2 regions of the Dietzia sp. SYD-A1 genome follow, and region 2 is predicted to be linked to the other one. Evidence: predicted binding sites of a transcription regulator. Region 2 holds the regulator's gene; the other holds the start of a gene.
What was found. Region 2 encodes HspR, which represses chaperone genes until heat shock. Its sites were predicted from a motif close to ANNTGAGTNNNNNNNACTCANNT; they were not measured.
Positions count from the first base shown of each region.

Region 1 (3,411 bases), on a different contig from region 2:
GAGTCCGTGCCCGCCCAGGCCCCACCACGCCTCGGTGGTGCCGCCGTCCACGACCAGGCGCCAGTGACCGAGGTCCCACCCGGTGTGGCCGCACGGATGGATGAGCGCACCGTGGCGGTTGAGCGCGCCGAAGGACAGGGTGGTCCCCAGCGAGATGGCGATGCCGCCGAACTCGACGTCGGGCAGTTGCGTCAGGGCCAGGGCATGGGCATCGCCGTGGCCGATCACGGACACCGGGGCGTCCAGGAGGTCGACCAACTGGGAGCGCATCGGTCCCTCAGCCCAGGCGGCGGCCCGGGAGGCCTCGATGACCCCGCGGTCGGCGTCGACGTGTCCGCTCACCGAGACGCCGACGCCGCTGGGGGAGGGATCGACGGCGCGGATGACGCCGGCCAGGTCCTCTGCGGTGGCCACCTCGGCCCCGTGCACCCCGACCACACGGCCGTCGATGACGGCACCGATGCGCGTCCCGCTGCCGCCGATGTCGACGACCACGCCGTTCCTCATCAGATCGCCTCCTGTTCCACTCCGACCATTGTCACCAATAGTTCGTAGCGGGCGGGCGAATGGGTGTGGTGGGGACTAACCCGTGTCAATGTTGCGGATCGGGTCGCTCGCCTGGCCCACGGTGCTGCAGTACAGCTTGGCGGACTCCTGGTTCAGCGTCACCTCCATGCCGGCGGGATCAGACTGTCCTTTCTCGTCGAGGAAGGTGGTGATCACCTCGCGCTGGTCCTCGGGCGGCATCTCCATGTAATCGGCGCAGGTGGTGTCACCGCCCTGGTTGGGGTCCAGTGCGGCGCAGCCGGAGACGAGGGCCAGGGACAGCGCGGCGGCGGTCGCGGTGGCGGTCAGTATCGCGGGGCGGTGGCGGGTGGGCATGGCGGACCTCCGGAGCGTGACGACGACGATGAGGTGAGCGGATGATGAGGTGAGCGTAGGCCCGCAGGGTGACGGACGTCACCGTTCGGCCGGGATTCGGATGGGCCCTCCCCGAGTTCTAGTAGATATGACAACATCTTTTGAGGCTCAGGCCTCCCTACAGCTGGACTCCGCTGCTCAGGACCTGCTCTTCCGCCAGGCCCGTTCCGCTAACGCGTTCACCGACGAGCCCGTGACCGACGAGCAACTCCGCGCGATCTACGACCTGGTCAAGTGGGCGCCGACGTCGATGAACAACCAGCCGCTGAGGATCGTCGTGCTGCGCTCCGAGGAGGCCAAGGCCCGCCTGCTCCCGCACCTCGCCGAGGGGAACCGGGCAAAGACCGCCTCCGCCCCCGCCGTCGCGCTACTCGCCGCTGACGTGGACTTCCACGACGAGTTGCCCCGGCTCTTCCCCCACTTCCCCGGGGCCCGTGACCTGTTCTCCGACGAGGCCGCGCGGGCCGGCGCGGCCGAGCTCAACGCGAGCCTGCAGGTGGGGTACACCATCCTGGGCATCCGCGCTGCGGGTCTCGCCGCCGGGCCGATGACCGGGTTCGACGCCCCGGCGATCGCCCGGGAGTTCTTCCCCGACGGCCGCCATCGTGTCCTGGTGGCCATCAACATCGGCACACCGGCCGAGAACGCCTGGTTCGACCGACTGCCCCGGCTCGACTACGACGAGGTCGTCACCACCCTTTGAGGGGGATCGTCAGAGGCTTCCCACCAGGCGGAGCGCGAACTGGTCGCCATGGCCCAGCGCGGGCGAAGGCTGCGGTGGTGTCGGCATTCGTCCCCGATCTCGTAACTTGAGCGGAATAGACTCAAGGCTCGCGAGGTTCTACGTACTGTCCGGTCCTGCTGTGGGCCGGTATTGATCCGAGTACGCTCAAGAACACGTCGAAGAAAGGACCGGTCGATGAGCCAGTTCAACCCCACGACCAAGACCCAGGCGGCTCTGTCGGCCGCCGTCCAATCCGCCTCGGCGGCAGGGAACCCGGATGTCCGTCCGGGACACCTCCTCGTGGCACTGCTCGAGCAGCAGGACGGGATCGCCACGCCCCTGCTGCAGGCCTGTGGCGTGGACCCGAAGCTGGCTCTGAGCCAGGCCAAGGCCCTCACCGCGAGTTACCCCAGCGCGTCCGGTTCGGGGCTGGCCGCCCCCAACTTCAACCGCGACGCCCTCGCCGTCATCAGTTTCTCCCAGACCCTCGCCACCGAGATGGGCGACGACTACGTCTCGACCGAGCACGTCCTGGTCGGCATCGCGGCGGGCCACACCGGCGGTGACGCGGCCAAGCTCCTCAACGAGCTCGGCGCCACCGAGGACGCGCTGAAGAAGGCATTCGCCGCGGTGCGTGGCAACACCCGTGTGACCACCGAGAACCCCGAGGACCAGTACCAGGCGCTGGAGAAGTACTCCACGGATCTCACGGCCCGGGCACGGGACGGCAAGATCGACCCGGTCATCGGACGCGACTCGGAGATCCGGCGCGTGGTCCAGGTCCTGAGCCGCCGCACCAAGAACAACCCGGTTCTCATCGGCGAGCCCGGCGTGGGCAAGACCGCCATCGTCGAGGGCCTGGCCCGGCGGATCGTCGACGGCGACGTGCCCGAGTCGCTCAGGGGCAAGACCCTGCTCTCGCTGGACCTGGGCTCGATGGTCGCGGGTGCCAAGTACCGCGGCGAGTTCGAGGAGCGGCTCAAGGCCGTGCTCGACGAGATCACCGCCTCCGAGGGCCAGATCATCACCTTCATCGACGAGATCCACACCATCGTCGGCGCGGGCGCGTCAGGTGAGGGGTCGATGGACGCCGGCAACATGATCAAGCCGATGCTCGCCCGCGGCGAGCTCCGGCTGGTCGGTGCCACCACTCTCGACGAGTACCGCAAGTACATCGAGAAGGACGCCGCCCTGGAGCGTCGCTTCCAGCAGGTCTACGTGGGGGAGCCGAGTGTCGAGGACACCGTCGGCATCCTGCGCGGGCTCAAGGAGCGCTACGAGGTGCACCACGGCGTGCGCATCACCGACTCCGCGCTGGTCTCCGCGGCCACGCTCTCGGACCGCTACATCACCCAGAGGTTCCTCCCGGACAAGGCGATCGACCTGGTCGACGAGGCCGCGAGTCGGCTCAAGATGGAGATCGACTCCCGACCGGAGGAGATCGACGCCGCCGAGCGGATCGTGCGTCGGCTCGAGATCGAGGAGGTGGCGCTGCAGAAGGAGACCGATGCCGCGTCCAAGGACCGTCTGGTCGCCCTCCAGTCCGAACTCGCCGATTCCAAGGAGAAGCTCGCCGAACTGACCGCCCGCTGGCAGAACGAGAAGACCGCCATCCAGGGCGTGCAGAAGGTCAAGGAGGAGCTCGACGCCCTGCGCACGGAGTCGGAGAAGGCCGAGCGCGACGGCGACTACGCGCGCGTCGCCGAGATCCGTTACGGCCGGCTTCCCGAGCTGGAGAAGCAACTCGCCGAGGCGGAGGAGAGCGA
Region 1 covers NZ_JADDKI010000056.1:3,762-7,172, reverse strand. Annotated here, with positions in the region: gene IY392_RS02940 (ROK family protein) at 1-507, opposite strand, end outside; gene IY392_RS02935 (hypothetical protein) at 583-882, opposite strand; gene IY392_RS02930 (malonic semialdehyde reductase) at 1,010-1,624, shown strand; gene clpB (ATP-dependent chaperone ClpB) at 1,841-3,411, shown strand, end outside.
Region 1: clpB (ATP-dependent chaperone ClpB) is a predicted target of HspR. The motif match lies at 1,729-1,751, and genes of this name have one in related genera.

Region 2 (3,411 bases):
ACGCAGGTGCCAGTCACGGGGCAGACCCGGCACCAGGTCCTCGAGTCGCGTGGACAGCACGACGTAGGTCAGCGAGTCCCCGCCGAGGTCGACGAAGGTCGCGGCGGGGTCGATCTCACCGGCGTCCAGCCCGAAGGCGTGCGCGATGAGTTCACCGGGGGTCCCGTGCGCGTCCGCGGGGCAGGTGCGCCCCCTCTCGGCCACGAGCTCGCGCAGCGCCGGTTGGTCGATCTTCCCCGCCGGGGTCCGCGGCGGCTCGTCCACCAGCAGGACCTCGACCGCCGAGGCGGGCAGCCCAGAGGAAGCCGCCGCGCCCGAGACCGCGTGCTGCGCGGGCGTGTCCTGCTTCGTCACCACCACCAGTCGGTCGGGCTCGCCGACACACCAGGCGTCCAGGCCGCGGTCGGCCAGAGCGGCCTCGACCCGCCCGAGGTCGATCCGGTGGCCGAAGATCTTGGCCTCGCGCCCCATGCGGCCCACGATCTCCACCAGGCCGTCCGCGGCGATCCGCGCGAGGTCCCCGGTTCGCAGCTCCGTCAGCTCGGGACCGCGGGCCAGGTCGGCCGACTCGCGGGCATAGCCCATCATCACGTTGGGGCCGCTGTAGACCAGCTCGCCCGGGGCGTCCGGATCGCTGCCCTTCGGCCGGTCCACGCGGAAGGCGCCGCCGGGGATCGCGACGCCGATCGCCCCGGCCCGGCCACGCGCGAGGTGGGGCGGGAGATAACCCATCCGGGCGGTGGCCTCGGTCTGCCCGTACATCACGACGAGCTCTGCATCCCTGGCCTCGAGTCGCTCCGCGAGGGTACGCACCTTCTCGGGGGCCAGTCGACCGCCGGCCTGGGTGAGGTAGCGCAGGCGGGTGAGGTGGTCCAGCCGGTCCAGACCCACCCGCTCGAGCAACTCCACGGTGTGGGGGACGGCGGCGAAGGTCGTCACGCCGTGGGCGCCCGCGCGTTCCCAGAACTCGGGGCTCGCCACGGAGTCCTCGTTGAGCACCACCGAGGCGCCTGCGAGCAGGTGGCTGTGGATCACCGACAGCCCGTAGCAGTAGTGCGGGGGGAGGGTGGTGATGGCGCGGTCGGCGGGCACGATGCGGAGGTACTCGGTGATCGCCGCGGCATTCGACAGCACGGCCCGGCGCGACTGCCGGACGAGTTTGGGCGACCCGGTGGACCCCGAGGTGCTGAGCAGCAGCGCCAGGTCCGGGTGCAGGTCGTGCCGCGGCGGGGTGTGGTGCGCGGATGCCGGGATCGACTGACCCGCGCCCGCGAGGACGTCCGGGGTCCACGACTCGACGAGAGCCCGCGTGGCCGCGCTCTCCGGCGGCAGGAGCAGGACGACGTGGCCCGCCTCGTGCGCGGCGAGATAGTCGATGAGGAAGTCGGTGGTGTTGCCCCCGATCAGGCCGACCATCTGTCGTCCGGAGTCGAGCGACGGATACTCGGCTGCGCGGGCGGCGACCCGGAGGGCGAGATCGGTGTAGGTGAGGGTGGTGTCGTCGCTGATCACGGCCACCGCACGGCCACGGGCGGCGAGAGGCCCCGCCAGCCCGCCCACCCGTCGGGTGTGGCCCACCTGCTCGATCGTCACCGGACCACTGTAAGAGGTAAGCCTATCCTAGGACAATTCGTTCATCATCCACTGGATCGCGACGTCAGTGGTCCCCGCGCTGGTGGCGCGGTCGCCAGACCACGACCGAGGTCGAGCGCGGCACGTGGACCAGTTCACCGCCGACGCGTCCCCGGCCCGAACCGGAGCGGAGCTCCGCGAGTTCGTCGGTCAACTCGCGGACCCGGGACTGGAGGGCGTCGACCTGGTTGGTGAGCTGGATGATGCGTTTGATGCCGGCGAGGTTCACGCCCTCGTCCTGGCTGAGTCGCTGCACCTCGCGCAGCATCGCCACGTCGCGCAGGGAGTAACGCCGGCCGCCACCGCTGGTGCGTTCGGGCGTGACGATCCCCAGTCGGTCGTAGGTGCGCAGGGTCTGGGCGTGCAGGCCCGACAGCTCGGCGGCCACGGAGATCACCAGGACGCTGTCGTCCGGGGCCAGGTCCCCCACGTCCCGCCGGGGGCTCATGCCGACCCGGCCCAGCCAGACCGTGGATCGAAGCCCGCCGCCCGCAACGCCTCGTCATAGGCTGCGAGCTCGGCCTCGGCCATCCCGGCGGGGGGCGTCGCCACCCGGAGCGTGACCTTGAGGTCACCGGTCCCGGTCTTGCGTGCGATTCCGCGACCGCGGACCCGCAGGATCTGCCCGTCCCTGGACCCGGCCGGGATCTTGACCGTCACCCGTCCGGTGAGCGTGGGCACCGACACCTGGGCGCCGCGGACGAGCTCGGGATAGGAGACCGGGAGCTCCACCAGCAGGTCCGCGCCGTCACGGTCGAACACGGCGTCCTTCGACACGGTGACCGTGACGTACAGGTCGCCCGACGGGGCCCCGCGGAACCCGGCCTCCCCCTGACCCGAGAGCCGGATGCGTTGACCGTCCTGGACCCCGGCGGGCACCTTGACGTTGATCGTGCGGGCGCGGTCGGTGACGCCGCTGCCCGAACAGTCCGGGCACGGGTCGTCGATCTTGGATCCGGTGCCGCCGCAGTCCGTGCAGGGTTCTGCGAAACTGAACGCGCCCTGGGAGCGCTGGGTGACCCCTGCCCCGTGACAGGTGCTGCACACCTTGGGGCTGGTGCCAGGCCGGGCACCGCTGCCGTGACAGGTCAGGCAGGGCGAGGCGGACGAGAGCCTGATCTGCACGGTCTCGCCCAGTGCGGCCTCGCGGAACGACAGGGTGAGAGAGGTCTCGACGTCCTGCCCGCCCTGCGGTCGCTGCGCCCGGCCCCGACCCGCGCCGGGGGCGCCGCCGCCACGGCTCTGGGTGAACAGGCCACCGAAGAGGTCGGAGAAACCACCGGATCCCCCGGCGCCGCCGGCCCCGGCCGCACCTCCGAAGAGGTCGCCGATGTCGAAGTCGCCGCTGGTCGTGGTGAACCTGCCGCCCCCCGGGGGCGCGAAGCCACCGAACCCTCCGGAGGAGACCTGCGCCCGGAACTCGTCGTACTCCTTACGTTTGGCGGGGTCGCCGATGACGCTGTTGGCCTCGCCGACCCGCTTGAACTTCTCCTCGGCGGCCGCGTTCCCCGGGTTCTTGTCCGGGTGGTTGTCGCTCGCGAGCTTGCGGTATGCCTTGCGGATCTCGTCCGCCGTGGCGTTCTTGGAGACGCCCAGCTCGGCGTAGTAGTCCTTCTCGACCCATTCGCGCTGACTCACCAGACGCCTCCTTCCTCGATCGGGTCCTACGATTCTCGAGTACTCATTCTCCACCTCGACCGCCGGTGTGCGGGTGACCGCACACCGGCGGTGGGTCGGAACAGGTCAGCGGACGGTGACCATCGCCGATCGCAGGGTCCG
Region 2 covers NZ_JADDKI010000044.1:4,543-7,953, reverse strand. Annotated here, with positions in the region: gene IY392_RS02470 (AMP-binding protein) at 1-1,593, opposite strand, end outside; gene IY392_RS02465 (heat shock protein transcriptional repressor HspR) at 1,658-2,080, opposite strand; gene dnaJ (molecular chaperone DnaJ) at 2,077-3,270, opposite strand; gene grpE (nucleotide exchange factor GrpE) at 3,376-3,411, opposite strand, start outside.